DNA from 4 places in the Paenibacillus sp. JT22N1 genome. Region 1 is predicted to be linked to each of the others. Evidence: riboswitches for the same ligand, from Rfam matches in the RefSeq annotation. Region 1 holds a riboswitch; each other region holds the start of a gene.

Region 1 (8,135 bases):
GATTTATCATTGGCTTGGGATGATTCGGATGAACCTCTCGATAAATACGGAGAAAAAGTTCAGCATATAACAGACGAACAAGAAGAGGCACCCGAGTGCTCGAGCTGTCATGAACTATTGTTGTTTGCAGGTGCTGAGGTCACGAGTGGATCTTCTTTCACGCCAGTTATTCCCAAAACTTTAGGAAGTGCTTTCCTAACAGGTCCCTTTACTTCGAATGTCTATGTATGCCCGTCTTGCTTTAAAGTGGAGAAAATCTTATCTGATACAGATCGACTACTCATGGTTGAACGTATTAAATCGGAGTAGCGATGGAACCGAGTCCCTTATGGATTCGGTTTTTTTATATGTTTAGCCTCATATTTTTACTCGATTGGGGAAGCTTAACAAGAGCTATTTCGATCAATGGGAAAGGTGAGGAGGAATATGGAAAAGGATAAGAGTAAGAAATTTGTTCAACCAAGCAGGGAAATAGATGGCACAAGAAGCAATTATTTTGAAGACCGTGGAAGTGGAGCAGTTGAAGTTAAGGGTTCGCAGAAGAAAGGTCGGCTAGATGCTCAGGCGATTCTTTTACTAGTCGTTCACACGTTATTTGGCAGTGCAAATGCCTTGTCCGGAACTTTCGTTGGTGTGTATTTGTGGAAGGCCAAAAATGACTTCGCTTTAATCGGTTGGTTTACGTTGACGACGCATTTGACAATGGCGATTACCTTCTGGTTAGCAGGGAAATGGGTGAAGGAACACAATAAAATGAACTGCTTACGGGTCGGCGTTGCAGTTTCCGCGGGCTTTTATATGCTGGTATTGTGGCTTGGAGCAAACAGCTTTCACTATTTTGTTTGGTTAGGTATGGTCCAGGGAATTTCTGCTGGCTTATTCTGGGTGGCTTTTAATGTTGTTTATTTTGAAGTGACGGACCCTGATAATCGAGATCGGTTCAATGGCTGGGTAGGACTGTTGGGTTCTGGCGCCGGAATAGTCGCACCCTGGATCTCCGGTTTACTGATTGTGAGTTTGGGAGATGGTGCTGGGTATCGTTTAATCTTTTCCATCTCGTTAGGGATCTTTTTGCTAGGCGTGATCATTAGTTTCTTTTTGAAAAAACGGAAGGTACAAGGTACCTACGAATGGTTGTTTCCCTTGCATTGTCTAAGGCAAGTCGAAACACCTTGGAAACGCGTATGCTTAGCCTTGGTATTTCAAGGAGTTCGAGAGGGTGTCTTTGGTTTCATGATCGCACTTCTCGTCTACATATCCACTTCAAGTGAAGCTAGCTTAGGGAGTTTCGTATTGATTACTTCCGCGGTATCTTTAGTAAGTTTCTGGGCGGCGGGACGATTTATTAAGCCACGTTTTCGTAAGATCAGTATGCTGATTGGCGCTGCTATGATCGTAACCGTTATTATTCCTTTTTTCTGGAAAATGGGGTATAGCACTTTACTTATTTTCGGCATTGGAGCTGCGCTATTCTTTCCGATGTATTCGGTGCCTATGGTGTCGACTGTATTCGATCTAATTGGTTCAAATGAAGCCAGCGCTAAGCAGCGGGAGGAGTATGTTGTTCTTCGTGAGCTTTCACTCAATGTGGGGCGTGTGTGCGGTGTGCTCTTATTCATTTGTGTTATTTCATGGAGTAAAGCTCCGCTCGTGATTAACGTACTGTTATTGATCATTGGCAGCTCACCGCTGGTCAGCTGGTACTTTATGAAGAAGCAGTTAACTGTAATTAGAACTTGACATCTTTCACGCTTCCCGATAAAAATGTGGGTATAGATTGTTTTATTGGGAAGAGGAGGGGGTAACCCTTGACACATAAAAAAATGGTGAATAGCATCACAGAGCTGATTGGTGATACACCTGCCGTGCGGATTAACCGATTGGTAGGTCCGAATGATGCGGAGCTCTACGTGAAGCTTGAATACTTTAATCCAAGCGGCAGTGTAAAAGACCGCGCTGCGTTTAATTTAATCGAACAGGCGGAGAAAGATGGCCTGCTTCGTCCAGGCGCTACGATTATCGAGCCGACAAGCGGTAATACTGGCATTGGACTTGCCATGAATGCGGCAGCTAGAGGCTACAAGGCCATTCTAATCATGCCGGACAACATGACCAAAGAACGCATTAATCTGCTCAAGGCCTATGGTGCAGAGGTCGTACTCACTCCCGCCGCACTGCGGATGCCGGGAGCGATTGAGAAAGCGAAGGAGTTGCGGGATCAGATACCTGGCAGCTATATCCCGCAGCAGTTCGAGAACCCGGCGAATCCGAGCATTCATCGGACGACAACAGCTCCGGAAATTCTGGAGCAAATGGACGGGCGTCTGGATGCTTTCGTAGCAACTTCAGGCACGGGCGGAACGATCACCGGAACGGGTGAGGTGCTGCGGGAGAAGCTGCCGGATATCCAGATCTATGTGGTGGAGCCGAAGGGTTCCCCGGTTCTGTCTGGAGGAAGTCCAGGTCCGCATAAACTCGTTGGTACGAGTCCAGGCTTCGTACCGGCTATTCTGAACACAAACGTATACGATCAGATCGTGCAGGTATCTGACGAAGATGCAATTCGAACCATGAAAGATCTGGCCAGCAAGGAAGGCATTCTTGTGGGACCTTCGGCCGGGGCCTCGGTGTGGACAGGTATGCAGATAGCCCGTGAGCTAGGAGCGGGCAAGAGAGTGCTCTGTATTGCACCGGATACGGGCGAAAGATATTTGAGTATGGACATTTTTGATTAAATGCATAAGTAAGTTAGAAAATATAAGCGGCCCACCGGATCCATATGATTCGGATGGGCCGTTCTACATTATTTCTTAATATAAAAGATAATAAAAGAATATTGAATAAAAATTCATAATTGAGTATAATTATAAGTATAAGAAGGTTTGGGATGAAAGGTGGAAATACTGTGAAATTAGCCTACATTAATGCGCTTCCTGAAGAAGGTCAATTCCAGGAATTTATACAGACATATACAGAAGAATGCATAACATTTGGAGCTCAAGCGATTGTGGATTGGAACGATTTCCAATCGGAGCACGTTATCTCGGTTTATGATGAGAATAAGCTTGTCGGAATCGGTTGTATGGCGGGAGAATGTCATGTCCATGTACGCCCAACGTATGAGCATCGTGAAATTGGAACTATGATGAACAAATTGCTGCAAGCCGAATCGAAGGTTAGTTTGGTTCACGGACAATCCTGAAAATTACTGGTAGGCAGAGGCTACTCGGGAGATCCCAGTGGCCTTTTACTATTTGTGAGGTGGAAAATTCGGTTTTACAAAAATATTCCGTTCTAAAACAAGCTCAGTAATTGAATTTGGACAGCAATTCATTGTAAGATTAAAGGATGAACGAATCAGATTTCAGAAAGGTAGGTTTAACCATGGATGCTTTGAAGCTTAATATTCTCGAACTACTGAAGGAAGATGCCCGCAGGAGTGCGGACTTGATCGCCACTATGCTAGGAACGGCGGAGGCCGAGGTGGCGCGAGCGATAAGCGAGATGGAAGCGGATAAGGTCATCGTCAAATACGCGACAGTAGTTAACTGGAGTAAAGTGGATGACGAAAAGGTTACCGCCCTAATTGAAGTGCAAATTACGCCGGAACGCGGACACGGGTTTGATGCTATCGCGGAACGGATCTATTTATATCCAGAAGTCAAATCGGTTTATCTCATGTCTGGCGCTTATGATTTACTTGTGGAAATTGAGGGCAGTTCTCTCAAACAAGTCGCTTCTTTCGTGTCCAACAAGCTCTCGCCGATTGACCGTGTACTTTCAACAAAGACGAATTTTATATTAAAAAAATACAAACAAGACGGCATTATATTCGAGGATCAGGAAGACGATCACCGGATGCTCGTTTCGCCGTAAAGAAGAGGGAATGTCATGATCAAAGATGAGATAACGATCCAGCAGAACAAGGTAAAATCGATGCAGGACTACCTCGCTCCTGCCGTACGTGAAATGAAGCCTTCAGGTATTCGGAAGTTTTTTGATTTGGTGAGTAACAGTAAGGAAGATATTATTTCTCTTGGTGTAGGGGAACCGGATTTTTCAACACCTTGGCATGTCCGTGAAGCAGCTGTGCATTCTTTGGAACGCGGTAGAACGAAATACACGCCAAACTCAGGTATTCCTGAGCTTCGTGAAGCGATTGCCGATTACCTTCATACGTCGTTTAAAGTGAAATATGAGCCATCGAATGAAGTTCTTGTTACGGTAGGCGGCAGTGAAGCGATTGACTTAGCACTCCGAGCTTTGATAACGCCCGGCGATGAGATTCTTATCCCTGAACCTTGTTATATTTCTTATTCCCCAATTACGAGCATAAGCGGCGGTGTAGCTGTTGGGATAGAAACATTCGCGAAGGATCAGTTCAAGCTGACTGAGAAAGCACTTCGCGACGCGATTACGCCACGCTCCAAGATATTGATTCTCTGCTATCCTAGCAATCCAACAGGCGGTATTATGACCTATGAGGATTGGCTTCCGATTGCCAAAGTCATTGAAGAGAAGGATCTTATTGTCATTTCCGATGAAATATATGCGGAGCTGACTTATGGTCAGAAGCACGTGAGCTTCGCGGCTATTCCTGGTATGAAAGATCGGACAATCTTGGTTAGCGGTTTCTCCAAAGCTTTTGCCATGACAGGCTGGCGGATGGGTTATGCCTGCGGTCACCAGGAGCTGATTTCGGCGATGACCAAAATTCATCAATATACGGTGATGTGCGCACCGGTCATGGGTCAAGTTGCTGCTCACGAGGCGTTGACGAATGGGATGGAAGAAAAAGATCGGATGATCGAGTCCTATAACCAGCGCAGACGTCTCATTGTAAAAGGGTTCCGAGATATTGGTCTCGAATGCCATGAGCCGCAAGGCGCTTTCTATGCATTTCCAAGTATTGTCGCTACAGGATTAACTTCAGAAGAGTTTGCACAACGGCTATTATTTGAGTCAAAGGTTGCTGCCGTGCCTGGAGATGTGTTTGGTTTAGGTGGAGAAGGTTTCTTACGTTGTTCATATGCTTATAGTGTTTCTCAACTAAATGAAGCTTTAGAGAGAATTGGAAATTTTATGAGAAAATTGTAATGAATAACGTAAATAAATATGTTCATTATTGATGAAAACTGGTATTCTTGTAGTAAGGAGGGATGAGCATGGCTTTTATGGAATATCAACTATCAACCTATCAAAAACATTTTCAAATTCGTGAACAGGATTTCGGACAACGTTGGTTGACCAAGCGTGCGAAGAAGCAAAACTCCCTTACCTTATTAGAAGAAGAGATTCATTCTCTGCGACGCAGGTTAGAAAAGATGGTTTTTGATGGGGAAGAAATGACATCTGATTCCGTCGTTGAATTGAGCACAATCCTAGACCGAAAAATAAATGAATATATGCATAATGGGAAAAAAAGTCGGTGAAAACCGACTTTTCTCGCGATTATCGATGGATTCAGATAACAAACGGAGGTACGCTTACAACATGAAAGTGAAATGGCTGTTGGTTATGATGATGGGACTTATGGTGTTCCTTACGGGTTGCGGCGGACCGAAGCCGGATGTATCTATATTTATGATGGGCTCTAATGGTTTTCCAAGTGAAGCAGGGGACAAGCTGGAGATTTCCTTGAAGTCCAAGGTGGGCGAGGTTCCTACAGTCAAAGTCAATACATCCCCTATTTTTTCGTTGGAAAAAATGATTGTAGAACTGGCTGCAGGAGGCAATGGCATCTTCATTCTTGCGGAAGATCAATTCAAATCACTTAGTAATCAAGCGGGTTTCGTTTCTTTGGATGATACGATCAAACCGGAAGATTATCCGGATGGTGTTATTCAAATAACCGAAGAAGGCAAGCCTGCTGAAAAGCATCTATATGGTATTCCTCTTGCAGGAAACAAATGGATGAAAGAACAAGGTTTTGAAGGAAAAGGCTTGGTGGCTTTTATTCCTCAAAATGCTCCAAAGTTGAATGAGTCGAAACAAGTGCTCAAAGTAATTGCACAAAAGTAACAAGAAGTCTATAATCGACAAATAGATTGATAGTAAAATATGCAGCCATAGGTGCTGGTAAGCTCATTAAGAAGAGATTGCCACTTAAAAGGGAAGCCGGTTAAAGTCCGGCACGGTCCCGCCACTGTAATCCAGGCATGAGTTGCCGGGAGAGTCAGGATACCTGCCCATGGTGCCGTTTACGACATCCTTCGAGGAAAAGGATCGCGTTAAATCAGGAAGCAACCTGCGGGTTGCTGAGCGCCGCGATTTATCGTCCCCTTTGTTCCTTCGAGAACAAAGGGGCTTTTTTGTTAGGGTCAATCGAAATAAATTGTTCAGAGAGAGGGTTTGCTAGATGAAAAGGAATTCAGTAAAAAAAGCATTTATTCTTACAGTAGCGCTAGTAACAGCAATTAGTCTCGCAGCTTGCGGTAAAAAGGAAACGGAAATTTCTAATCCGTCTAAGCTTGGCGGGGAAGGGACGAAAGCTCCTGCTGCAACGACGACACCATCAACAGCAGCCAAAAAGACGGTCTACCCTTTGAAAATAAAGGATGCTACGGGCAAGGAGTTTACTTTTGATAAAGCGCCTGAGCGTATTGCATCCGTCTCCCCGGCAGAGACTGAAGCCCTTTTTGCAATTGGGCTGGAGGCTAATATAGTTGGTGTATCTGATTTTGATGATTATCCAGAAGCGGCTAAAACAAAACCGAAACTTGGCAGCATAACGAAACCTAACCAAGAAGCGGTGATCGCAGCTAACGCGAATGTTGTATTCACTGGGGTTTCGATGAAACCCGATACGGTAGAAAAGCTGCGTACTTTGAATATTAACGTGTTTAAAGTGGAGCCGAAAACCTTGGATGATGCCATTGCTAACATTCAAACTTACGGATTGATTACAGATCATCAGGAGCAAGCGGAAAAAGTGGTTGCTAAGATGAAAGCGGACCGTCAAAAGGTTGTTAATGCAGTGAAAGACGTCAAGCAAGAGAACAAGAAAAAGGTATACATTGAATTTGCCCCAGGATGGACAGTGGGCAGTGGCGAATACATGGATGAATTGATCAAGCTTTCTGGCGGGATTAACGTCGCAGGAGACGGAAAAGGCTGGTATCAAATCAGTGAAGAGAAAATCATTCAACAAAACCCAGGTGTAATTCTGTTCGCCAATGGGGTTGTCGATAGTAAGAGCAAGAAACCACTTGATGAAATTATACGTACGCGAAGCGGTTGGGATGCCATTGATGCCGTGAAGAACAAGCAGGTGATTGGCCTCGACCAGAACATGCTCAGCCGTCCTGGTCCAAGACTGACCGATGGATTGCTTGAAATGGCGAAAGGCATTTATCCCGAACTGGTGAAATAAAATGAAAAGAAAATTAATGCTATGGGGAGGAGTAGGGGTTATACTCCTTCTTCTTTCTATTGTGGCGAGCTTATCGCTTGGCACTGCTAATCTCCCCGTTCTGCAAATTGCCAGTATTCTCGCCAAGCATATCCCTTGGCTGGGAGATCACATCGATGCCACCTGGCCGCAGTCGTCGGAACAAATCATTAATAAAGTACGATTTCCTCGTGTATTACTGGGAATTCTTGTAGGGGCCTCACTCTCTATTGCAGGGGCAGCTTTTCAAGGTGTGCTGCGCAATCCGCTTGCGGATCCTTATGCACTCGGTGTATCCTCGGGGGCTTCTGTAGGAGCCGCATTTTTAATCTATTTTGGACTGCAAGTGGCGTGGTTTGGGCAATGGTCGATCCCTATTGTTGCCTTCGTAACGGGACTTATTTCTTTATTTCTAGTTCTAAAGCTGGCCCAGATCGAAGGGAAGCTGAAGATGGAGACGCTTATTTTATCAGGCGTGGTCATGCAGGCATTTCTAGGGGCTATTGTATCCTTTATGGTGTCTATTTCCAATCAAGTCATTAATGAAATCATTTTCTGGCTAATGGGCAGCTTGGCAATGCGAGGTTGGTCGTATACCTATATCATTTCACCCTATTTAATTATCGGTTTTGTCGTGCTGCTTAGCTATGCAAGGTCGTTAAATTTACTGGCTCTGGGTGAGCGGCAGGCGTCACATCTCGGTGTGAGTGTAGAACGTACAAAGCTGATTGTGCTAATTGTGGCT
Region 2 (8,135 bases), on a different contig from region 1:
CAAATTTCGAGCAGCAGTAAAAGCGTGATTCCTATATAACTTTCCAGTTTATATCGAAAAGGTACAGGATGAGCTTGGTAGGGGGCCATGTGAATATCATCCGTAAAGCCTCTGGAGACAAGGCCATTTGACAGTGATCTATACCGCTGCATCGTTTTGATAAACATTTGAACAATAATAATGGCTGTATCCTTTAGTTTATTTTGGAAACCGGTCTGACCGCCTCTTGATTGCTGAGCTACATACATGTTATTGGCAATTTCAAATAGGATGAACAGAAACCGATACATAATAAGCATAATTTCCAGAACCAGCTTGGGAACACGAACTTTTTGTAAGACTTGCAGCAATTCAGAAAAAGGAGTACTGAACATAATAAAAGACACGCAACTTAGGCTCGCAATAATACGAACGAATAATTTTCCAATTAGCAGAAGACCAGTTGAAGTAACGGACAACTTCCAGTTAATAAATGTAAATGTCGCCACCTCATGAATATCAGGCAAGGCTGCTTGCAAAGGACGGATCTCTACGACTAATGCGGGTACACTACTTACAAAAAAAAGACATGCAGCACCGATGATAGTTACATAATATTTGATTGGAATGCGAGCGTAGCCTACCGTCCACAGGGCCATCCAAAACGCTATAAGTACCTGGACCGCAGGATGCGTAAGATAAGAAAATATCAGCATGGTAACTGCAAAACCGCACTTCCACATCGGTGATAGGGGGCGTAAGGCATTTTTATAGGAGAGTGAATCGATCTGTTTCATCATTGATTTTTGGATTTAGACGCTTTCCCTTTGAAAAAGCCAAAAGCAAACCCTATGAAGCCAGCGCCAATGGCTGCTTGTAAGGCGAATAGCATACTTTCCGTCTCAGCTGGGAGCTCAAATAAAGAAGAGAACCATGGCGTATAGGAAGGTTGAATACTCTGAATTAATTGTTCAGCGGCGTTATCAGCTCCACCAAATTCACCTTGTACGAAAATAAGGGGCAAGACTGCTAATAATACAACGGCAATCAGCATGAGGGTATTTGCAGTTCGAGTTTTCATAGTTCAGAAGCTCCTTTCATTTTATGTTGTAGAATGGATAGCTCTTTAGGGCTGTAAGATTGTAACCAATTCCATATTAAGACGGTTAAAATGCCTTCACTAATGGCAAGAGGGATTTGCGTAATGGCAAAAATGCCGCCGAATTTCAAGAAGGATGCTATAAATCCACCTTGTTCAGCTGGGAATGCAAGAGCTAATTGGACAGAAGTAACAATGTATGTGGATAAGTCGGCAAGAGCAGCCGCCAAAAATATCGACCATTTTTGTTTGCCGGTTGTTTTCATCATGGACTTATATATGAAGTAACCAACTACTGGACCGGAGAGGGCCATGGAGAAAGCATTTGCTCCGAGTGTAGTAAGTCCTCCATGAGCAAGTAAAACCGCTTGAAACAACAATACAATCGACCCTAGGACGCTCATAGGGAGCGGTCCGAACATTACAGCTCCTAAACCTGTACCTGTTGGGTGAGAGCTGCTTCCGGTTACAGAAGGGATCTTCAATGCCGACAGTACGAAGGTGAATGCGCCAGCAAGGCCGAGCATAATTTTGAGCTCTGGATGTTCTTTTGTAATTTTGATAAGTGCTCGGACACCTAGAAAGAAGAACGGAAGGAAGGCTGCCCACCAAAATATTGCCCAACCTACGGGGAGAAATCCTTCCATAATGTGCATGCCGTAGACGGTTTGCGGTTCATTAATGAATAGATAGAGGGCTAACCCTATAACCACTAGTAAGAAGCTAGTGACCTTGGTCTTTCGTGTTTTTGTTTGCATGTTTTTTTAATTCCTCCTAAATTGAAGTTTGAGTAACGAACAAAAAAGACCAATCCTGATGGATTGGTCGTGGGTACGTACGAATAAACGACAAATATAAGCTAGATGTCGAGAGACTTGACGTACACCGCTCCTTTCCGCGAAGGTTTCTGGGTGCATAAATGAAGGTAGGTCTCCTGGCTCTCGGATCATCGTATTCTTTCAGCCTTCCCTGAATATGCATCAAGTGACATGATAGAAAGAAACTCCCCGAATACAGTGGCGGGACCGCTCGGGATTTGCACCCGATTCCCTGTTACCCCTTGGTTGCTACGCAAGGGCACCTCATTTATTCGAAAAAATATGTAATTGAAAAGAGTATAACATAATATGAAAGATTCGTAGCATAGAGAATTTTTAATTTTAACAAATGTAGATAAACAAAAAAAGATCGCGATTTCTCGCGATCCTTTGCCGTGCATGAACGTCCCAGGAGGGATTCGAACCCCCCGACCGCACGCTTAGAAGTCTGGAAACATTTAAATGTCTTTCGGTCCTTAGAGAAGCTCGTAGAGGCCTTGAAATACGTTCCTTGTTGACATGTAGTTGTTCTGCCTAGAGGTATGCACGAAATATTCTCGGTTGGCTCGGTTGTCCTGTTGTTGTCCTAGCTATCTAGAAATCGTTTTCGCCCAGCACTTTTATCTGGGCTTTTTGTCATCTAGATATTCACGGAATGGACACAAATGACGGGAATCGCAAGATGTATTTCGCGCAATTAAATTGCGATGTTAAAATCCGAACGTAAAAATTGGAGGGAGGTAACTCAGATGCAAAATCTGATTCGGGAGACTGAGTTTTACCAAGTTATAGGTGTTTCAAAACAAACTTTAAGCAAGTGGATGAAGGAGGGATTACCTTACTTAAAAGTGGTCAGTGGCATGGTGTTTTTTGATCAGTCAGAGGCTACAGAATGGGTTCAGCAAAACAAAAGGAACGAGGATCATATAACTTTCCAGGAATCCGCGGCGATGGAGAGATCAGTGTTATAGCCGATGACAGAGGGATTATATAAAGGAGGCTCTAATCATCGATAGACGATCTTTCCACGTGTGCTTTTTCCAAGGTACCATAACAACAGGCGCGATTTCTGATACGCTTGTGTAAACAGGCATCGTAAGAACGGGTGTAAGGCCAAGCACTGCTAGATCCCCTTTAAATACAGGTGTGAGACTGGCGATTCGAACTTGTGTATGGTTATCTATGGAGGTATCATAACGCTCCAACTTCGTCTGTTTCACCAGCTGCATATATTCGATCAGATCAGGCTCGGAGCTCTTAGGCTTATTCACGTTAGTACCTTACCCCGATACTAGTGGATTGTGATTATTAAACTCAATGTCGGGGCTGCCGGTAAGATCTTCATTGCTCCCACTATTTTTTCCCAAAACGGCAGGAACTATCATTCAAAGCTCTCTTCATGAAGATTTTTTAATTTCTTTTTCGATACTCACCTGGCGGATACCCCGTAAACTTCTTAAAGTTCCGGATAAAAGAGTTAACACTGAGGTACCCTACTCGCTGCGCCACTTCGTTTACCTTCAATTCTGATGTCTCCAGCAGCTCGGCTGCTTTTTTCATTCGATAGGTTTGCACATAATCACTAAAATTCATTCCCATCTTTTCTTTGAAATAAGTGGATAAATAGGACGACGTTATTTTCAGATGATCAGAGATGATATCTAATGAGATATCGTCACCATAATGGTTGTGAATGTAGGTCAGAACGAAGTCGCATATCGGATCTGTTTGATCCTTTTTATGGTCGTATAGGATACAGGCCGCTGCCACAAGCTGCTCCAGATATCGATCAAACGCCTCTAAGGTATAACAATCATGGGGCTTCTCATCCTGTATGGTTTCTAACAGACGATCCCGTTCAGCAGGCGAGAAGTTTTTCAACAATTGCTGGGAAAAGGTTTGGGCAAATCGAACGAAATACTCAACGGATGCTTCCTTTTTTTCCAGTAAAGCAAGCATCTTTCTGCCTATTCGCAATAACTCCTTCTCGTTCCCGGCATCCATATGTGCTTGGAGCTCGTTTCTTTCCCAATCCTCAGGTATATCTCCTGTTATTTTAGTGGAAAAAGGGATAATCTGGGCATCCTCTCCTAATTTCCTCGACTCCAGTAATCGTAAAATGTGTCCATAGGTTTCTGTAAAAGAGGTCGGGTCTGTTTGATGCGGACTGACTGCGATCGTGATCAAGCAGTATAGCTGATCCATATCGAATATTTTCCTCAACCGTTGTAGATGTTCTTCGATCTGGTTCGCCTCGTCACCCTTCGAGAAAATAAGGGTAAGGATTAAATTCTGCTCAATTTGAAAGGTTAACGAGTCGTTAAACGATTGCGAAATATGGGTATGGATCAGCTCTCTGATAAAGAAAGAAGCCTTCGGTATATGAATGTCGATTTGCTTTAGGTTATGGCTTCTAAAGATCAAATGAAAACCGATAAGAACAAACGGTGTGTCAAAAGCCATATGCATCTTCAAATCTTGCGTGTTGGTGTGAATTTGTTTGAGATGATTGATGTACGCGTAATTTTTCAGAAGCGAGTTCTTCCGAGTCAAGTCCTGTCGGATATCGTGATGAGCTTGCGAAATATCCTTAATCTTTTCGCTAATGAAATCGAATTCTCTGATGCTGCTGTTTGTAGGCATGGATACATGATGGTGTTGAATGGAGTCCAATATTTTGCGGATCGGATTGTTCAAGCGTTTCGTGAAAAAAATTGATGCTCCGAGACTAATTGCTATAGACAATAGGAGAAATCCAGCTAACAGCCAGTTCAAACGCACGATTTTTGCTTTGATTTGTGAAGAGGGAATAACACTGGTATACGTATATCCGGTTTCCTTGCCCACCTGATAGTACAAGTAATTTTTGCCTTGCTGGATATATCCGGTCTTCTGACCGGAGGCCAGTAAAGAAGAGGGAATTGCTGAATAATCCGAATCAGAGGCATAAATAGTCGTGCCCGTTTCATCGGAAATAAACAGCTTGCCGTCTTTGACCGGCTGATAAAAAGAAGCGAACATACTCCTGCTATTCAACAGAATGATCAAGGAAAATTGGGGATTGAATTGATTTTTGACCAACACTGGGATGAATTGACCTCTATAGATCTGCTGTCCGAAAGAGTTCATGAAAAATGCAGATTCGGGAAACAGCTTGAAGCTATATGGCTTTGCTAGCTCCTGAAGCCAAAAATCCTTGGTATACACCTTGTTCCCATAATAATTGACGAACATTTCCTCGAAAGTCCTTGTCCCTTCCTTTTCAATCACGATCGAATGATCACCCAGTAAGTAAATAATGTTATCGATCATTAAATAGGAGTCCGCTAACATGGATTGAAGCTCGTTTCGAATGCGGTATAGCAGCATAGAGTTGATCTGCCCCCCGGTCGAACCGTTCAATAGCTTCGCATTTTCATTGACGTGCAGGCTCATTCCGAACTTTTTGATCGATAATATATGATTTTCATAATCATTAACGGTGGTATTCAGGTTAGCCTGACTTGTGTTCACGATTTCATTTTGTATGTTGTTGAGAAAAAAAGAGTTGGACATAAAATTGAACGAAACCAGTATGACCACAATGATCATGAAGCTCATCATTAACTTTATAAATAAGCTGCTGTTTTTGTGTTTAAGATATGTTTGCTTGAACAGCATCATGTTCATCCCCTTTTTTTCCATAATCATAGCATATTCCTGTGAGTTTTAGAGTCACGGCAAGCTAGCCATTTTATCGAATGTTATCCGATCTTTAAGTTTTTCGGCTTACGGATAGCCTTCTAGAATGTTGAGCATTGTGATTACAGCCGGACCAAGTAAGATATGGTTACAAGGTTCGACAAACCGTTGTTAATGAAATTTGAAAAGCTAAGGGGAGATCAGAAAGCCTATGCAGGATACCATGGCGCAAAAAATGATCAAGCACAAATATTTACTTCTAATGTTTCTGCCGTGCTTGTTGTATTACATTTTATTTAAATATGTTCCCATGTTCGGAATCGTCATTTCTTTCAAAAACTACAATCCTTTTGTAGGCGTTATGGGGAGTGAATGGGTCGGATTCAAATATTATTTCATGTTTTTTAACAACCCGGATCTTTTAAAGCTTTTAAGAAACACCTTCTTGCTGGGAATGTATAAATTGATTTTTGGATTCCCCGCACCGATTGTTCTCGCGCTTCTGCTTAATGAATTGAAGAATATGATGTTAAAACGATTTGTGCAAACGATTAGCTATTTACCTCATTTTATCTCGAATGTCATAGTAGCCAGTATGGTTGTCATGTTCTTGTCTCCTTCAGGGGGCGTTGTCAACAAGCTCATTGAAGCACTCGATTTTGAAAAGATTAATTTTATGCTAATGCCGGATATGTTTCGTTCCGTGTATGTGCTTTCGGAAATCTGGCAGCATGTAGGATGGGAAACGATTCTATATTTGGCCGCACTAACTTCCATTGACCCGATGCTGTATGAAGCCTCTGAGATGGACGGCGCTTCGCGTCTGAGAAAGCTATGGCACATCACCATACCGGGAATTGCACCTACTATTGTTATTCTACTTATTCTGAATGTTGGCAAAGTGATTGAGATTGGCTTTGAGAAGGTTTTCCTGCTCTACAATCCAGCCACCTACGAGACCGCGGATATTCTAAGCACCTATGTTTACCGGGTCGGACTCATGCAGGGTAACTTTAGTTACGCTTCGGCTATTGATGTATTTACAGGGTTGGTCAGTTTAGTCTTTATTGTTTCAACAAACTATGCAAGCCGGAAGCTATCTGAAACAAGCTTATGGTGAAGGAGCTGTCTCATGAAATCAAGGATCTCTCTTTTTACGGTGATCAATGTTGTCGTTTTACTCGGTGTTGTTATTGTCACGCTGTATCCCTTCTTGTACATGATAGCCGTATCCTTAAGTAAGGATGTTTATGTGATGAAGGGCGAGATCTCATTTTTTCCAAAAGGGATTAATCTGGATATGTACAAATTTGTTTTGAATGACCCCCGTATTTTAACAGGTTATGTGAATACGCTGATCTATACGATTGTGGGGACCGCTCTCTCCTTAATGATTACTTCACTGGGAGCCTATTCGCTGTCCAAGAGAGAGATGCCCTTCTTCAAAGTCTTCACTTTAATGATCGTGTTCACCATGTTTTTCAACGGAGGCATGATTCCAACCTTTCTGGTCGTCAAATCCTACGGGTTGATGGATACGCTATGGGGGATGGTATTGCCGGCGGTCGTAAGTACCTGGAACCTGTTGATCATGAGAACGTTTTACAGCGGAGTTCCAGTAGAGCTGGAGGAATCCGGAAAGATCGATGGTTTAAATGAATTAGGCATTTTCTTTAGAATCGTCATGCCGCTGTCCAAGGCCATTTTTGCGACAATAGGACTTTTTTATGCCGTAGCCATGTGGAACAATTTCATGCTTCCCCTCTTATATTTACGTAATCCCGATCTATTTCCGTTGCAGGTTATTTTACGGAATATCGTCCTGGCAGGCCAATTAAATTTTTCGGATGCTATGGGGATAGGAGGCGATCAGGTCATTGTGGAAGAATCCTTAAAGTATGCCACGATAATGGTAGCTACCTTGCCTATTCTCGCCGTGTATCCATTCCTGCAAAAGTATTTCGTTAAGGGGGTGATGATCGGGGCGATCAAAGGATAAAGGATTTCTTATTTGGTCTACAGATGGATGACGTAGTAAAAAAGGAGCGGTTGCAGTGAAAAAAGGATTATTTCTATTCATGATGATCATGTTGAGTATGACATTAATTGCAGGCTGCAGTGAAAAGAAGCAAGAAGGCGGCCAAGCTGCGACAACTAATCCGGAGAAATCTGGAGCTTTGACGAAAAAGACGTTTACGATGTTAACCGATTCCCACCCCAGCTATCCTTACAATAAAGATTGGCCAGTCTGGAAGATGATCGAGGAGAAAACAGGGGCCACATTTAATGTGCAAACACCTTCCGGTAAGCTCGAGGATACGATTAACTTATCGATCGCCTCGGGAGATATGCCTGATCTGATGTTTATGTATGGAAGATCGCAGACTAATAAATTCGGACAACAGGGCGCTCTTGTCAACATTTTAGATTACAAGGCTGATATGCCGAATTTCACTAAATGGATGGAGAAATATCCGGAGATTGCGAAAGCGCAATTGGCGGCAGACGGGAACATGTACATGTTTCCCAATGAAGGGTTTGGCGAAGCAAACCGAATG
Region 3 (8,135 bases), on a different contig from region 1:
TCCGGTCTACCTATGACAATACTCGGAATACCCATTTCCAGCGCTGCTTCGAGCTTCTCATCCACAGCACCGACTTTCCCGCTTTCTTTTGTTATCATCAAAGTAACTTTGTAATGGTCATAAAGAGCTTTATTTAACTCTTTGGAAAAAGGGCCTTGCATAGCCACAATATTTTTCTGCTCAATACCCAGTTCTTCGCATTTCTCCATATTATCTTGGCGTGGAAGCATCCGTGCAATGAGCCTCGTATCAGGAAGCCCAATCAGACGATCAGCAAAAATCTTCAACGTTTTGCTGCCGGTTGTCAGCATAATGCTGCCACGCTTCTCAGCCGCTAACTCTGCAGCTTGTTTATAATCTTCAACGGTCGTTACAAGTGTACTTTGCTCGATGGACAAGCTTTGACGTTCGAAACGCACATAAGGTACTGCTGCCAGTTTAGCAGCCGCCATCGCATTCTTCGACGCTTCCTCAGCAAAAGGGTGGGTCGCATCAACAACTACGCGAAAGCCCTTATCTTGAATTAACTGGTTCATATCTTCCGCGGTCAGGCGACCTATGAGTACCGGAAGCCCTTCCGCTTCCATGCTCTTCGCTGCGCTTTCGGTCACAACCGTTGTGAGTACAGCATAACCTGCTGCGCGAATTCCTAACGCCAGCTCCCTAGCGTCACTCGTACCTGCAAGAACAAGAATCATCGTTTGTCACCTCTTGAATGAGCATGGTCGTGATCATGGTCGTGATGATCGTGATCGTGGTCGTGTTTATGCTCATGGTCATGATGGTCGTGATCGTGGTCATGCTCGTGTTTATGATCGTGCTCATGTTCGTGATGATGATGATCGTCATGATCATGATGGTGATGATGATCGATATGCTTCATCGCCTCTAGACGATATTGGCACATGTCGCAGTTCATCTTCACTTCATCTTGAAGCGCTTCCTGCGCGCGTCCAATCAGAATCTCTTGAAGCAGCGGATGGAAGCCGAAATAAGGAGCCATCTGGAATTGTTTATCTGGATATGTTTCCCGATACCCTTGAACCATTTGTTCCATACGTTGAATCAAAACGCCTGTGAACAGGAAATACGGCAAAATGATTACCTTCTTCGCGCCGAGCAGCAAACAGCGCTCAATCCCAGCATCCATCAGAGGTGCTGTAACTCCGATAAAGGCCGTTTCTACCCATTTCACCTGAAGCTTCTCCCAAAATAAGCGTGAGATTTTAAACAGATCGCTATTTGCATCTGCATCACTGCTTCCACGCCCAACAATAAGTAAAGCTGTTTCACCTAAGTCCTCTTTCACTTGAACTCCGAGATCTTCTACCCTAGAGGATAAAATATCGAGAATTTGTTCATGAACCCCAATAGGTCTACCGTATGTAAATTTCACCAAAGGATATTTTAATTTCGCATCATCAATAGCAGATGGGATATGAATTTTCGCATGCCCAGCCGCAAATAAGATAATCGGAATGACCACAATATGAGTAGCCCCTAATTCTACACAGCGATCAATTCCTTGCATGATCGTTGGTTGAACAAATTCCAAGAAACAGGTCTCCACAATTTGCTCTTTCATCTTACTCGCTATTTCTGAAACAAAAAGGCGAACTTCCTCATTCCCGCCTTCTTCCCGACTCCCATGACCCACAAATAAAACAGCATTCATCCTTTATTTCCCCCTAATTCTAATCGCCGCAAATGGCATTTTCGATAACGAAACCTACCATTTCTTGATGGCGGTAGCCTTCAATTTCTTTGACACGCTTGAAAAATTTATGAAACCGCTCGTTCGGATGTCCTTCTTTTTGGTAACGTTCTACGATCCTGCCCACTAATTCGACAAGCTCCTCAGGATCAATTCCTTCTGCAACAGGCTGAGCCGCATGTGCATTTCGACCTACTGTTTTTCCGCCAAGAAATAGATCAAATTTCTCTTTGCGGTAGACGATGCCGATATCTTGCTGAACAGCCCCATAACAAGCCATGCCACACCCGTTGAACCCAATTTTCAACTCTTTAGGTACTTCTAGATTGCCAATCCGATGATGGATGGCTTCCGCATAAGGAATAGATTCACCTTTTTCCAAATTACAAAAGTCGCATGCTTTGATCTGGGCAACATCACCAATCGGTGATAATAATAAACCAAGTGCACTTAGTTCGGTTGTAATCTGTTTAGGGTTATTGGTTTGCACACGAACAATCAGTTGATGATGCGGTGAGTATTCAATATCTCCACGATCTCCAATAATCTCGCCTAACGCACACAGTTGGGCTGCTGTTAACTTTTTATTCGCGATACCTGGGCTTACTGCAAACTCAAAGATAGATTGGGTCGCAGTCAGCTTCTCATCAAATTCAAATGGCACCTCTTCATTCCCTTTGGATACTGATACTAGCTGCAAGGCTTCCATTGCAAGCTGTAAGGAGTTACTAGGCGACAAATTCGGCGATGACTTCAGCTGGGAAGGTTCTTTCATTTCTGTGACCTCATCATCTAAGAGTTCATCTTCTTCATCGAACTCCTCCATGGATTCATCCCAATCCTGCTCATCCAATTGTTCCAAAGCCCAGGGCTCAGCCTCGGATTTCAACCTTTGATGTGGTTTGAGCGGCTGTGTTTCAGCCCCTAATGTGTATTTCCGCTGATAACCGCGTGGTGTAATCATGAGACCGTCATACAGCTTGGTTGCGGAATTACCAATAATGATAGTCGTTAACATGCCAATATCATGATTCAGCATATCAGCAAGCGTCGTCACAACAACATGTTGACGATCTCGATACGCGCTTTTGACAATCCCAACAGGGGTTAAAGGAGAACGGTACTTTAGGAGGATGCGCTGAGTCTCAACAATCTGTCTGGTCCGTCTACCGCTTCGCGGGTTATATAGGGCAATAACGAAATCTGCCATCCCCGCTGCCTCCACCCGCTTCGCAATCAGCTCCCATGGCGTAAGATGATCACTTAAGCTGATTGTGCAAGAATCATGCATAATTGGCGCTCCTAACAGAGATCCAGCCGAATGAACAGCTGAAATGCCAGGAATCACTTCTACTTCAACGCCTTTCTCACGGGTCCAGCCTTGTTCCATCAATACCTCATAGATAAGACCGGCCATCCCATACACGCCGGCGTCTCCACTGGAAATAACGGCAACTTTCTTCCCCTGCTTCGCTTGCCGCACAGCCTCTTGCGCACGACTCACTTCTTCCGTCATGCCTGTTCGAACTACTTGCTGTTCGGTTAACAGACCTGCGATAAGATCCACATAGGTGTTATATCCGATGATAACTTCACTTTCCCCAATCGCTTCCCGTGCACGCTTCGTAATATGTTCAAAACTCCCCGGCCCAAAGCCGATAATGAGCAGTTTTCCTGACAATTTGTATCACCCTTCCCCATAATTACACAAACAAAAAAGCATCCCTAACATTAAGTCATGTTAGAAATGCTTGGTAAATTACTACAGTTAATAAAACCAGAAGTAACCGCTCTCTAACACTCCCTAATTCCTCGTAGGGTTATTGTGTTGTTGAATTAGGCAGGTCTCCTGACTTAATCATCCCCTTGCACCTTCCCAGGTTGTTACCCAGTGGCATGTTGCAAGGAGTTACCGTAATAAACGGCGATTTTTACAGTGGCGGGTCCGTGCCGGTATTTCACCGGTCTTCCCTTTTAACCATACACCCGAATGGATCTATGGCACCTAATTCCTATGATATGCAATTACGATCATCCTACCATCTATCGATAGGGTTGTCACGTATTTATTCATAGATGGCCTGGTAGAGTCCTTCCATCAAACTCTGGTAACTGCTTGGATTATAGGTCACTTCGGCAAAAGAAACTTGAATGACCTTGTTGATCGTTTTAACGATAAAAAAACTATCCTCCCCACGCTCCGGGTCAATATAGGTATAGCACTCTAAGTGACTGCTTCCCGTTTTTTGACGTAAAAATTCCGTTGCTTCCGCACTTAAATTCGCATATTTAGGCATAGTTAGGTTCCTTTCAATTAAACGAAGTGATGTTAACTATTATAGCGTATTTTTACCCTTTGATTCCTATCAAAACGAGAAAGTATTTCTTTAATTTTCAGAATTTTCGTACTATAATGAATCTATCAAGATAACGCTTTCATTATATGAAGGAGGAATTGATATGAGCAGTCATGAAACGAATGGATTGGTGTTTGTCTTTACTGGCACTAGCGGTTCTGGTCGTAAAACAATTGCCCATCACATTGCCAAAGAGCTTGGTTTCTCATCTGTCGTCTCCTACACAACTCGAACACCTAGACCCAAAGAAATCAACGGGAAGGATTATAATTTCATCTCACGCAAAGTGTTCATCGATAGTGACATTGCAGGTGAATTTTTTCAAACTGTTGAAATTAATGGGAATTTCTATGGTATTAAGAAAGCGGACATCGATGAAGCGCTTCGCAAAGACGGACTTATCTATGTCATTGTGAATCGTTATGCAGCTAATCGTTTCAAGTATACATTTGGAGAAAGAGCTATCCGCTTGTTCATCTATGTCAACAAACAAACCATCATGGAACGTATGCTTGCTCGAAATACGCCTACTGACGTCATTGACCACTACATGAATCACTACATAGAGGAAGTCTCCTACCGCAAGGATTGTGAGCATGTTTTTGAGAATATGAATTTACAAGAAACGATCGACAAGGTGAAGGCAACCATGCTCGCCCACATGGCAACTACAACTAGTTAAATGTGCTATTAACGCCAAGAGACCCGGTGATCGACATCACCGAGTCTCTTTTTTACGATCCAACATTCATTTTAATGGGGCTTTTTTCCTCTTCAAGGCCACGAATCCGCCTAATAATGAAATCGGTACGATGACGATAAAGCCAATCAACTCATACCATAACGGAATGCTATGATTGGTTAACATGGAATCAAATCCGATTGCAGCGCCGATGACACCAATAATGGCCGCATTGAAATATTCGGCACGCTTCGCAACCTTAGCGGCGATGTATCCGCCAAGAAACGACCAGAACAAACCAACTACCAAAAGCAAAAGTAATAGGCCTACATTCGAATATATAACATTTACATCCTGCTCATCCACCGGGCGATTAGCAAAATATATACCGCCAATTAACGCAGTCGATATCAAAGTCCCCAAGTTATCAACCGCTACACCAAGCAGTACACCCAGAAAATGAAATTTTCGTTCACTTTTTTGTTCAACCATAGATTCTTCTTCTCTCCTGATCACTTCGATCTACCAGCCTTATCCATAATACCATGTGGCCGCCTTAGTATCCAGTTCTTACCTTGGAGACCTTGCAGAGTTCGCTGTCTCTTCGGCAATCTTCTTCACGTAGTAATTGCGCTTTTCAAGAAATCGAGTCATATATTTTGCTAAAAACAAGTGATCGACAAGCTTCCCCAATCCTCCAAAAGGTGAGGTGTAATCGAACGTATCCACCATCAAAGTGCCTTGTTCTACAGCTACAAATTCATGTGTATGATGAAATCGCTTGAACGCCCCTCTTACCATTTCATCTACAAAGTAATGCGGCTTATCCATCTCAGTAATCTGGGCAGTCAATTGCTGCTTAATACCAAAATGGTAAGCTTCCCAAGTCACTGTTTCTCCACGCTCAATCAACCCCTGTGTCCTGCCTGCTATCGCTCTTTCCTTCGTATGGGAGGTTGATTCCTCATGGATATCTATACTCCTTGCCAAATCAAAACACACCTCGATAGGTGCATGAATAAGTAACTCCTGTCGTATAGTTGGCATGGCCCCCTCTACTTCCACCAAGTTTCTATCGGGTGATCCGCGGCGTTCACGATAACAGTTTGCCCTATTTTCGGTGTGACAATTGACACTTTGTTATCATGTGCGGCCCTTGTTGCACGCTCTACCGGATCTGTCCAGTCATGTAAGGTCAGCGTGAAAGCTCCCCAATGTATCGGTATCATCAGCTTCCCTTTCACATCCATATGGGCTTGAACCGTTTCTTCCGGCATCATATGAATATCAGACCAGCGATCATCGTATTGACCGCACTCCATCAGAGTAAGATCGAACGGACCATATTTAAGCCCAATTTTTTTGAAATGAGAGGAATACCCACTATCACCACTGAAGAAGATGCTGGACTGCTTTCCTTTGATCACCCACGAGCACCATAAGGTTGCACCGCGATCCGTCATGCTTCTCCCCGAAAAGTGTGTGGCAGGAGTACAAGCCAACGTTAAACCTTCAAACGTAAACTCATCCCACCAGTCATACTCTTCGATCTTCTCAGGCTGCACACCCCATCTGATCAGATGACCACCAACCCCAAGCGGGACAAAAAACTTGTTCACTTTATGTTTTATTTTCATTATCGTTCCATAATCCAAATGATCATAATGGTCGTGTGACAGAATAACGGCATCAATCACTGGCAGCTGCGCAATTTCAAAAGGCAATCCCCCGCTATATCTTCCCTTCCCGAACCACGGAAACGGCGAAGGCGCTTTGCCGAGCATGGGATCTAATAATAAGGCTTTTCCATCGATCGTAAGTAAGGAAGCGGAATGACCAAACCAAGTCACTTTCGTTTCCAGATCCTTGATCAAATTGGGGGTTTCCATCGCAAATTTCGTCTTTGGACGTCGATTAGGACTGCTTTTCGCAAAATCGAGCAAGATCCCCACGGTATTCATGAAGCCCATATTCATCATAGTAGGAACTGGGTTTTCGAATTTCCCATTCAAATACTGAGAGGATCGAGAAAATGCCAGAGCCTTCTCCTTCGAAGGTCTCCGTCCAAAAACAGGATAAACATTTATAAAAAGAACAATAACGCACACAATTCCAACTACTATACTCGTCAATATAAGTAACAACTTCTCTGCCTCCATGTTTAAACTTATTGAAATAGTCATTTATGACTAAATGTATTAACGTAAATCCGTATCGTATGGTTCCAAGATTTGATTAACACCCCAATTCCCTTCGTCTAGATAACTAAATTAACGGGGGCTATGATTACATGATTAGCATGGGCAATGCTCCTTAATCGTCTAGAAAGTCTCGATTTTTTCAAGAATAGGGACAATAGCACAATCAATCGATTCGCCCAAACATTCCTCAAAAATAGTCATAAGCTATCTCGAAACACAAATCACTTTCAGTTGGAGGTTGATTCGGATGAGTTGTGGAACTGGCGTAGGTTATACTTCTTCAGCAGCAATCTTGGTACTGTTCATTTTACTGGTTATCATCACTAGCGCTTTTGTTTGGTAATTTAGAAAACAAATACAGAAGGGCTACCTATCTGCATAGGTAGTCTTTCTGTGGTCAATTATATCAAAGAATTTTTCATTGTAAGTCAACTAAAAAAGAACGCTCTGGATAAGAGCGCCCTCTTTTTAATATATAGTACAGCCATCAATTCAAAACGTTGGACTCGATCGTGACCAATTCATACAAATCATTCACATCACACCCCAGGGTGTCAGCGATAGATATAGCAGACTTAAGCGGCATGATTCTTTTGTTTTCAACAAAGTCGGTAATCCGCTCTGGCTTGTAAAGTAAAGTTCGAGCGAGTTCAGAGGCAGTCATGTTGGATTCAAGTAATCGCTCACTAAGTAGGCAGCGACCGAGCTCATATTTCATTCTGATGACCTCCGAGACACTATAAAGATTCTAACCCTCTCAAGAAACCTTATGCTCGATACGAAGCTTATCTGCAACCATCGCGATGAACTCCGAATTTGTCGGTTTCGACTTCGAGATGTTAATCGTGTAGCCAAAAATAAAGCTAATACTGTCGATATTGCCGCGCGTCCAAGCGACTTCAATCGCATGACGGATGGCGCGCTCAACGCGGCTAGGTGTAGTCTTGTACTTCTCAGCAATAGCTGGGTACAAAGTTTTGGTGATCGCACCAAGGATTTCGATATTGTTGTAAACCATCGTAATCGCTTCGCGAAGATATTGATATCCTTTAATATGCGCAGGAACGCCGATTTCATGTATGATGCTAGTGATATTTGCATCTAAGTTTTTACCTTTAGGCATATGTACAATATTTGCTCGTGATGTTGATGTGGTTGCGGATGCTTGATTGTTACCAACC
Region 4 (8,135 bases), on a different contig from region 1:
CACCCGCAAAGAACTTAAACAGTTACGTCAAGACGTTGGACTTGTCTTTCAAGATCCAGAACAGCAGCTCATACTGAATACTCCTTATGAGGATGTCACCTACGGTTTGCGAAATGCTGCTACTCCTGAGCCTGAGATTACTCGCCGAGCAGAAGCGATATTACGTACGATGGGACTCGAACATTTAGCACATACACCCATTCACCACTTGAGCCTTGGTCAAAAGAAACGAGTAGCCCTAGCCGGTGTGCTTGTGCTTGAACCAAAGCTGCTGCTTCTGGATGAACCAACGGCCTATCTGGATCGCATCTCGGAACAACAGCTTGTCGAGGAACTTGACCGTATACATAGCCGCGGAATCACGTTAGTCATGGCCACCCATGATATGAACCTAGCTTACTCATGGGCTGATTGGATTCTAGTGATGGATCAAGGACAATGCGTCATGGAAGGCACGCCAGATGAAATATTCAATGATAGCAAGGCTATCAATATGCTTGGTCTTGATAGGCCCATGCTGCTAGATTTGTGGGAAGCATTGCCTGAAGCTAGTCGTCGGGGAGTCTCGGCACCAAGGAATGTGAAGGACTTTACAGCATTATTACAAAAAGTCTATTTATAATTATCATCAACGACTCTATATAAGTTAAAAGTGGCTGTCCCAACAGTGATAAATAGTTAGAGGGACAGCTTCTTCATGTATGCATGCATCTATTAATGGTAGCCCTCTCGTTCCGCTAATTCAATGTTTAGCTCTTTTCATCCACCTTAGTGGCTTGTCGTTCCATTATGAACATGTATGACAAATAAGCGCGAAAACCGCGCTTTCAGTGAGAGCTCGCCAAGGTCGACAGAGTCTGAGAAGCTGAATATCGACTTCTCAGCAGACCATCCTGCACGTCCGTGCCAAATAAGCTCTGAAAACGCGCTTATTCAGGAGCACCCGAACCAATAAGCGCGAAAACCGCGCTTTCAGCGAGAGCTCTGCGAGCCGACAGAGTCTGAGAAGCTGAAAATCGACTTCTCAGCAGACCATCCTGCGCGCCCGCGCTGAATAAGCGCGGAAAACGCGCTTATTCAGGAGCACCCGAACCAATAAGCGCGATAACCGCGCTTTCAGTGAGAGCTCGCCGAGTCGACAGAGTCTGAGATGCTGAATATCGACTTCTCAGCAGACCATCCTGCGCGTCCGTGCCAAATAAGCTCTGAAAACGTGCTTAATCTGGAGGGCACGAATAAATAAGGGGTAAGCTTTGCTCACCCCTTACCTAAAACATATAAATTCTGACCAAAGAGGACCTCCCCCTATTGGCGGAAGTCCTTATGGATACGTGCTTTAAGGTAGATATCCCAAAAGGTTTATAAACCATTTGGGATATCTACCTTTTCAAACTTTCATTATCTGATTATTTACTTTGTATGCGACTAATGCCCTTATTTCCTTTTCCGGTTGGCACAAAGCGTTCCTCAAAGCTATAAATCATATGTTCTTGGAGTGGTTTCCCCTCTAATAAATGCTCTCTAACAAGCCTTCTCCCAGTCTCTGGTGTCATTTCCTTGTACCAAATCCCTTGCGGATACACCGTAACAACACCTGCATCCTGACAGCGCCCATTACATCTAGTCCGAGTTGTATGTATTAGATGCTCGGCTCCGTGCTTCGAAATTTCATCTCGGATGGCTAGCGTTGTTTCATCTCCTGAATTTTTCAGACAAGATCCTCCGTTACAGATAAGTACATGATGTTGGACTGTTGATAGATCCCACGTACTCATAAGAACACCTCCCTATCTCCCGTAGGTATATAACTGTGCTGCTGAAATAGGCAGGTCTCCTGGCTTCAGGATCTTCATCAAACGTCAGCCTTCCCAATCGGTCGATCAGTGGCATAGAGACGTTGACTCCTCTGTTACAGTGGCGGGACCGCGTCGGCTTTGAACCGATCTTCCCTTTTAAGCTTACCCTGCGCTTGGATAGCGAGGTGCAAGCACCTATTTCGAATATGAAATTATGACCGAGTTTATTCAAATCATTTAAACTCAACCATCATCTTACCTCATAGTCTATTTACATACAAGGAAAAAGCCCCAACCAAATGGTAGGGACTTCATCGAAGCTGTATTTACGATTTCAAATCACACATTTAAACGGAAGGACGATTCGGTTGGTGATGTCCAGGTTCTGTTGAATCTAGATTCGACTGTATGCGAGAAGATTGCTTCGAATGATCGATTGTGCTCTGTATCCTCTGATCCATACTTTTACTTTTCTTTTTGCTCATGATGAGATTGATCCTCCTGTGAGTTGAAGTAATGATCACTTGATTAGTATGGAGAGATGCCGCACCAAATATGCTGTATAAAATACCCATAAAGGACGAAGGCAAAGGGAACACAAAAGCAAAAGCCTGTAAGGAAACCTCCCTACAGGCTCTTGATGGTGCCATTAGACTTTAGTGCTTCTTGTGCGGCAAATTACTGCCTGGCTGACCGTCACCTTGGGTCCTGAGATTCTTCGCGGCTTTCCTCTGCTTGTCGTGCAGCTTGCTAATGAAATGACTATCCATGAGCATTCGCCTCCTGAAGAAAGAATGGCACTACCTCTTTAGAATGTCACACAAGGTCTAAATTTAAACGCATGGCAAGATTAAGAATCGCGCCTCTTGCTTCTGCATCTGTTTTGACTTTTTCGTACAATTCTTCAAAATTAGTGCGGTTTTGAATAAATTCCGGTTCGGTTTTGATAGCCGTTTGTGTCCAGTTAATCAAGACATTCTCCGCTTGGGTAAGTTCATTGTAAGCACGATGTAGGCCGACACGCTCAATAATTTCTTCCATTTCTGCTTGCCCTACTTCTTTACCTTCTTCTTTTAATTCTGCAATACGTTTATCCGCTTGGTTACTGATTTGCAGAAAATGCTCTCTTGAGGCCAGATAATCAATTTGTGCTTTAGAGTGTTTCTTTTTCATTGTCATCACCTTTGTCATTTAGTAAGTAAGAATTGGGTTTATTGTATCAGGCCTGTCAACAAAACACAAAATCCGTCCGGATGACTGCGCCCATCCAGTTCTGGACAGACATTATCTACCTTGAGTTTGCATACCTTTTATCATCATGCTCTCTTTATAAGGAAAGGAAGGAACGTCTATGTGCGGAATAACGGGTTGGATAGATTGGCGGAAAGACTTGACCGGGTACCCGTCCATTCTAGAAAATATGACGGAAACGCTCCATTTGCGTGGACCTGATGCTTCTGGTACATGGATTTCACAGCATTGTGCCCTCGGCCATCGGCGTCTTAGTGTAATGGATCCAGAAAACGGCGCTCAGCCCATGGTACGGAAACAAGGAGACTACACGTATACGATCGTATATAATGGCGAACTCTATAACGCCCCTGAACTCAAAAAGGAGCTCGAACTTCGTGGACATCATTTCCGCACGACCTGTGATACAGAGGTGCTGCTTGTTGCCTTTATCGAGTGGGGGAGAGCTTGTGTAGATCGACTTAATGGCATTTTCGCTTTCGCGGCCTGGAATGATCAGGAACAATCCCTTTATTTGGTCAGAGATCGGCTTGGCGTAAAGCCGCTTTTTTATTCTCATCAAAATAGTGTGCTTCTATTCGGCTCTGAGCCGAAAGCCATTCTCGCTCACCCCGACTTCGAAGCAGAAGTTGGTGCGGAAGGCTTGGCCGAGATCTTCGCAGTAGGTCCAGCTCGCACACCTGGTCATGGGATTTATCGCAACATGTCTGAGCTCAAACCAGGACAATGCGCTGTATTTGACCGCAATGGCTTATCCATTCGTACCTATTGGAAGCTCGAAAGCCACCAGCACCCAGACGACATCGACGCTACGGCATTACAAGTTGGGCAACTTCTTAGAGACACCTCCCAGCGCCAACTTGTTTCTGATGTACCCATCTGTACTCTACTATCGGGTGGACTCGATTCTAGTGCGCTTACTGCACTTGCTTCTGCTCATTACAAGGAGAGCGGGCAAGGCGTTTTGCATACCTTTTCTGTTGATTACAAAGATAATGACAAGCATTTTAAAGCAAATGTATTTCAACCAAATTCAGATGCACCTTGGATCAAACGAATGACAGAGCATCTGGGGACAGAGCATCATTATATTGAATTCGACACACCTGAACTCGTGGAATCACTGAAAACAGCGGTATTTGCCCGCGATACACCAGGGATGGCTGATGTCGATGGGTCTCTTTATTTATTTTGCCGTGAGATCAAAAAAGAAGCAACGGTTGCCATTTCCGGCGAGGCTGCTGACGAAATATTCGGTGGATATCCTTGGTTCCACAACGAAGAAGCTTTGGCTGCGGGGACGTTCCCATGGTCCTTAAAACTGAACAATCGAGTCGACCTGCTGGCTCCCGATCTTGTGGATTGGATCAAACCAGTCGAATATGTGAGCAATCGGTATCAGCAAGCATTGAACGAAGTGCCGCGGTTAGCTGGAGAAACACAGCAGCAAAACCGTATGCGAGAAATGTCTTACTTAAACATTACCCGGTTCATGCCAACACTTTTGGATCGTAAGGATCGGATGAGTATGGCGGTCGGCCTTGAAGTCCGCGTCCCTTTCTGCGATCACCGTCTTGTCGAGTATGTTTGGAATATTCCCTGGGAAATCAAAACATCGGGTGATCGGGAGAAAGGTATTTTGCGCAAAGCACTCAGAGGCGTTCTACCTGACGATGTGCTAACTCGCAAGAAGAGTCCTTATCCAAAGACACACAACCCTAATTATTTAGCCGCTATGAGAAAATGGGTGCTGGAGATTCTGGATGATCCCAGCTCACCCTTGCTTCCCTTCATTGATGTTAAGAAAATCCGTGCACTTGCCAGCTCAGAGACGAATGATTTCGATCTCCCATGGTTTGGTCAGTTAATGACAGGTCCTCAACTATTCGCCTATTTGGCACAAGTGGATACTTGGTTACGTTCCTATAAAATTTCCATTCGATAAATGAATAAACCTGCTTCCCACCGATGAAGTGGAAAGCAGGTTTTCTTCATGATATTAGTCGTTCTGATCAGGAAGTCTATCCAAAAACATGCGTAAAGCTTTGGCTCGATGGCTTATCTCATTCTTCTCTTCCATTGTTAATTCAGCCATCGTTCTCCCAAGAGATGGGATATAAAACAACGGATCATAGCCGAAGCCGCTATCGCCACGTTCTTCCCCGATAATGTAACCACGGCAGGAGTCCTCAGCTTCAATCACTTCATTAGCTACAGGGTCGATGAGTGTAAGCGCACAAACATAGGAAGCTTCGCTTAGAAGCTTTGGGTGTTCTGCACTAGCAGGCAATCCTTCTACAGAACCTACCTCACTTAATTCTTGCAGCAGCTTAGCATTATTGTCTTCATCCGTAGCATTCTCTCCAGCGTACCTGGCTGAATAAACACCCGGTTCACCGTTCAAAGCCGCTACACACAAACCTGAATCATCGGCAAGAACCGGCACATGGAGATGTGCCGAAATAATCTGCGCTTTAATCCGTGCATTTTCTGCAAACGTCGTTCCGCTCTCCACGATTTCTGGAAGATCCGTATAGTCCGTTAAGCAGCGAACTTTGTAGCCTTTTGCTCCAAAAAGCTTCGCAAACTCTTTGACTTTACCCTCGTTACGTGTTGCAATGACGACGAAATTACTTTGTAGCAGCATGATGTACACCTCGAATGCGATCAGCGATCGGGCCTAATACTTTAGATTGCTCTTCAATCATCGTATGGATGCCTGTTTCAGCAAGAGCGAGCAGTTCATCCAGTTCATTACGGGAAAAAGGTGCATCCTCGCCTGTTCCTTGGATTTCTACGAATTGACCCTGCCCCGTCATCACGACGTTCATATCTACTTTAGCATGTGAATCTTCTTCATAATTCAGATCCAGCCGCGGTGTTTGGCCGATAACACCAACGCTCACAGAAGCCAGAAAGTCGTTAATCGGGAATTTGGCTAATTTTTTGTCTGTCGCCAGCTTATCGATGGCAAATGCCATAGCAACAAAAGCACCTGTAATTGACGTAGTACGAGTTCCGCCATCAGCTTGAATAACATCGCAATCCAGTGTAATAGATCTTTCGCCTAATGCTTCCAAATTCACCACGGAACGAAGCGCACGGCCTATAAGACGCTGAATCTCCATCGTACGTCCACCAAGCTTGCCTTTGGCAGCTTCACGCTGATTTCTAACCTGCGTAGCACGTGGTAGCATCGAATATTCGGCTGTTACCCATCCTTTCCCTTGACCTTTCATAAAAGGTGGGACTCGCTCTTCAATCGTCGCTGTACAAATCACTTTGGTATCCCCGACCTCAATAAGCACCGAGCCTTCCGCGTGTTTTATATAATGAGGGGTTATTTTCATTGGTCGCAGTTCTTGATTCGTTCTTCCGCCAATTCTCATAAATGTTGTTCTCCTCCTGTTGCTTCCATCAGAAGCTTGTTCCTACGCCCCATTGTAACAAAGTAGCCAGCGAAAAGCATCCCGAGCCAAAACAATGATGCCGAACATTGATTATAATGCTGAGAAAACCCCTATGCAAGCGGCTTGTCAAAGACAGCGCTTTTGCATAGAGGTCGTTAGAACCGGGAAAGCTTCTTAAAGCTTAGCCGGATTAATATGAGCTGTTTTAGTTACAGGCTTCACAGCACCATCCACTTTAATTTGGACTTGTTTAAAGCTTGTGTTCTCAGTCAATGAAAGAATAACAGACTGCATAGCTTCGGTGGATGCTTTCTGATCGGCGCCAAGGAATTTATTGGAGAAGTCAACGGTTATAACACCATCAGACGGCTTAATGCTCTTAACTTCCGTAGTAGCATTCAGTACAGCAGCCAGACCCTTCTTCTGATCAGGCCCTTTGATCAACTGTTCGACAACCGCTTTCGCGACATCATCTGTCCTTTTGACGAGCCTTGTAACAGGTACATAATATTTGTAATTTTGATCATTTTGATTCAAGAAATAGAGTGTAACCGGTGTGGATTGACCAAATTCAGCGTCCTCAGCCTTCTCAATGTTGATCCCCATAGAGCGAGCAAGAGGAATATCCAGCGGTGTCTTCCCTTTCGGCATCTCCTTAAGATCTTTCCCATCTACACGCAGCTGCACTTTCTCTACGGTTGGAAAGCTCGTCAGGTTCCAAGTGATAGCCTCCAAAATCTTTCTCTCATTCGGCCCATCGTAATTGAGGAACTCCTTAGAGAAATCAACAATGGCACGCTTGTCTGATGTAACATTCAAACTTACGACTTTCGTACCTTTAGGCAGCAGAGCTTGGAAACCAGATGGAAGCAGACTTGCAACCGGTCCTCCGTCCACCATATACTCGAGAGTCGTTTTGGCGACAGACACCGTTTTTGGTAATCCAAGACTAAGTGGAGCAACGAATCCTTTTGCATCTTTTACATAAACCGTCATCTGTGATGAATTGTCTTCGATCATATCGATCGTAACGGCTGCTGATGTCGTCTTCGCGTCAGCTTCCGCACCCGTTGTCGGAGGTGCATCGATGTCACTTTTCTTCCCAGTGCCCAGAACCGAACATCCCGTGGTCAGCAAGGCAATTACCCCCGCGATAGCGGCTGAACGAATCCAATGTTGATGTTTCATTAGCTTATTTCCTCCTCCAAGTTTTCGCAGAAGCCCGAAGCATCTGCCCTGTATTTTTATGGCCTGTACATTGCTTTTTCGTATTAATATGTATACGAGGCTTTGTCCGATTTATAACTACTTTTTGTCCCATTTCGAAAAAAACTCATGCACCAGGATTTAAAGCCTGCGGCGCCCTGTGGGACATTACAATAAGTCAAATCCTAGGAGTTAACTTCCTTCGGCATCTTATAAAGATATGCTATACTCAAAAATAAGAATTGACCTAATTTGGAGGCGCTTCAATGAGAACATTCCTTAAAGAAAAAGCAAACATTTTCAACGAATTCCGTGAAGAAGTTTTCAGTCACTATTCCCAAGCTGTCATCGAAGAAGCTGTTGCTCGCTTACTCGTCGAAATCAAAGGAATTAAGAAAATTCCCTATGAAATGATCACAACAACTCTACTAGGCGTATTAAGCAAAACAGAAACCTATAACGTTATGTCCAC

What was found. Region 1 has a riboswitch for cobalamin ahead of AC58UU_RS09930 (ABC transporter substrate-binding protein). Riboswitches for the same ligand answer to the same signal wherever they lie in the genome.
Region 2: another riboswitch for cobalamin. It lies ahead of AC58UU_RS15760 (energy-coupling factor ABC transporter permease); the one in region 1 lies ahead of AC58UU_RS09930 (ABC transporter substrate-binding protein).
Region 3: another riboswitch for cobalamin. It lies ahead of cobJ (precorrin-3B C(17)-methyltransferase); the one in region 1 lies ahead of AC58UU_RS09930 (ABC transporter substrate-binding protein).
Region 4: another riboswitch for cobalamin. It lies ahead of AC58UU_RS15780 ((2Fe-2S) ferredoxin domain-containing protein); the one in region 1 lies ahead of AC58UU_RS09930 (ABC transporter substrate-binding protein).

Annotation. Positions count from the first base shown of each region.
Region 1 covers NZ_JCAUAW010000004.1:166,338-174,472, forward strand. The annotation lists gene AC58UU_RS09890 (hypothetical protein) at 1-309, shown strand, start outside; gene AC58UU_RS09895 (MFS transporter) at 427-1,740, shown strand; gene cysK (cysteine synthase A) at 1,824-2,735, shown strand; gene AC58UU_RS09905 (hypothetical protein) at 2,906-3,202, shown strand; gene AC58UU_RS09910 (Lrp/AsnC family transcriptional regulator) at 3,385-3,876, shown strand; gene AC58UU_RS09915 (aminotransferase class I/II-fold pyridoxal phosphate-dependent enzyme) at 3,892-5,097, shown strand; gene AC58UU_RS09920 (aspartyl-phosphate phosphatase Spo0E family protein) at 5,166-5,432, shown strand; gene AC58UU_RS09925 (hypothetical protein) at 5,494-6,021, shown strand; cobalamin riboswitch at 6,054-6,206, shown strand; gene AC58UU_RS09930 (ABC transporter substrate-binding protein) at 6,359-7,372, shown strand; gene AC58UU_RS09935 (FecCD family ABC transporter permease) at 7,374-8,135, shown strand, end outside.
Region 2 covers NZ_JCAUAW010000007.1:162,818-170,952, reverse strand. The annotation lists gene cbiQ (cobalt ECF transporter T component CbiQ) at 1-779, opposite strand, end outside; gene AC58UU_RS15765 (energy-coupling factor ABC transporter substrate-binding protein) at 776-1,060, opposite strand; gene AC58UU_RS15760 (energy-coupling factor ABC transporter permease) at 1,057-1,836, opposite strand; cobalamin riboswitch at 1,985-2,178, opposite strand; gene AC58UU_RS15755 (helix-turn-helix transcriptional regulator) at 2,646-2,867, shown strand; gene AC58UU_RS15750 (hypothetical protein) at 2,883-3,167, opposite strand; gene AC58UU_RS15745 (helix-turn-helix transcriptional regulator) at 3,307-5,586, opposite strand; gene AC58UU_RS15740 (ABC transporter permease) at 5,789-6,697, shown strand; gene AC58UU_RS15735 (carbohydrate ABC transporter permease) at 6,710-7,576, shown strand; gene AC58UU_RS15730 (extracellular solute-binding protein) at 7,632-8,135, shown strand, end outside.
Region 3 covers NZ_JCAUAW010000006.1:347,177-355,311, forward strand. The annotation lists gene cobK (precorrin-6A reductase) at 1-698, opposite strand, end outside; gene AC58UU_RS14745 (sirohydrochlorin chelatase) at 695-1,675, opposite strand; gene cobJ (precorrin-3B C(17)-methyltransferase) at 1,695-3,395, opposite strand; cobalamin riboswitch at 3,537-3,738, opposite strand; gene AC58UU_RS14755 (hypothetical protein) at 3,781-4,011, opposite strand; gene AC58UU_RS14760 (guanylate kinase) at 4,175-4,753, shown strand; gene AC58UU_RS14765 (hypothetical protein) at 4,820-5,245, opposite strand; gene AC58UU_RS14770 (SRPBCC family protein) at 5,324-5,800, opposite strand; gene AC58UU_RS14775 (MBL fold metallo-hydrolase) at 5,809-6,765, opposite strand; gene AC58UU_RS14780 (YjcZ family sporulation protein) at 7,202-7,297, shown strand; gene AC58UU_RS14785 (helix-turn-helix domain-containing protein) at 7,442-7,672, opposite strand; gene spo0A (sporulation transcription factor Spo0A) at 7,712-8,135, opposite strand, start outside.
Region 4 covers NZ_JCAUAW010000007.1:171,195-179,329, forward strand. The annotation lists gene AC58UU_RS15775 (energy-coupling factor ABC transporter ATP-binding protein) at 1-622, shown strand, start outside; gene AC58UU_RS15780 ((2Fe-2S) ferredoxin domain-containing protein) at 1,407-1,775, opposite strand; cobalamin riboswitch at 1,808-2,010, opposite strand; gene AC58UU_RS15785 (hypothetical protein) at 2,144-2,281, opposite strand; gene AC58UU_RS15790 (DUF4023 family protein) at 2,453-2,566, opposite strand; gene AC58UU_RS15795 (hypothetical protein) at 2,613-2,969, opposite strand; gene asnB (asparagine synthase (glutamine-hydrolyzing)) at 3,148-4,992, shown strand; gene AC58UU_RS15805 (XTP/dITP diphosphatase) at 5,047-5,694, opposite strand; gene rph (ribonuclease PH) at 5,678-6,436, opposite strand; gene AC58UU_RS15815 (GerMN domain-containing protein) at 6,632-7,645, opposite strand; gene AC58UU_RS15820 (phosphatidylglycerophosphatase A family protein) at 7,930-8,135, shown strand, end outside.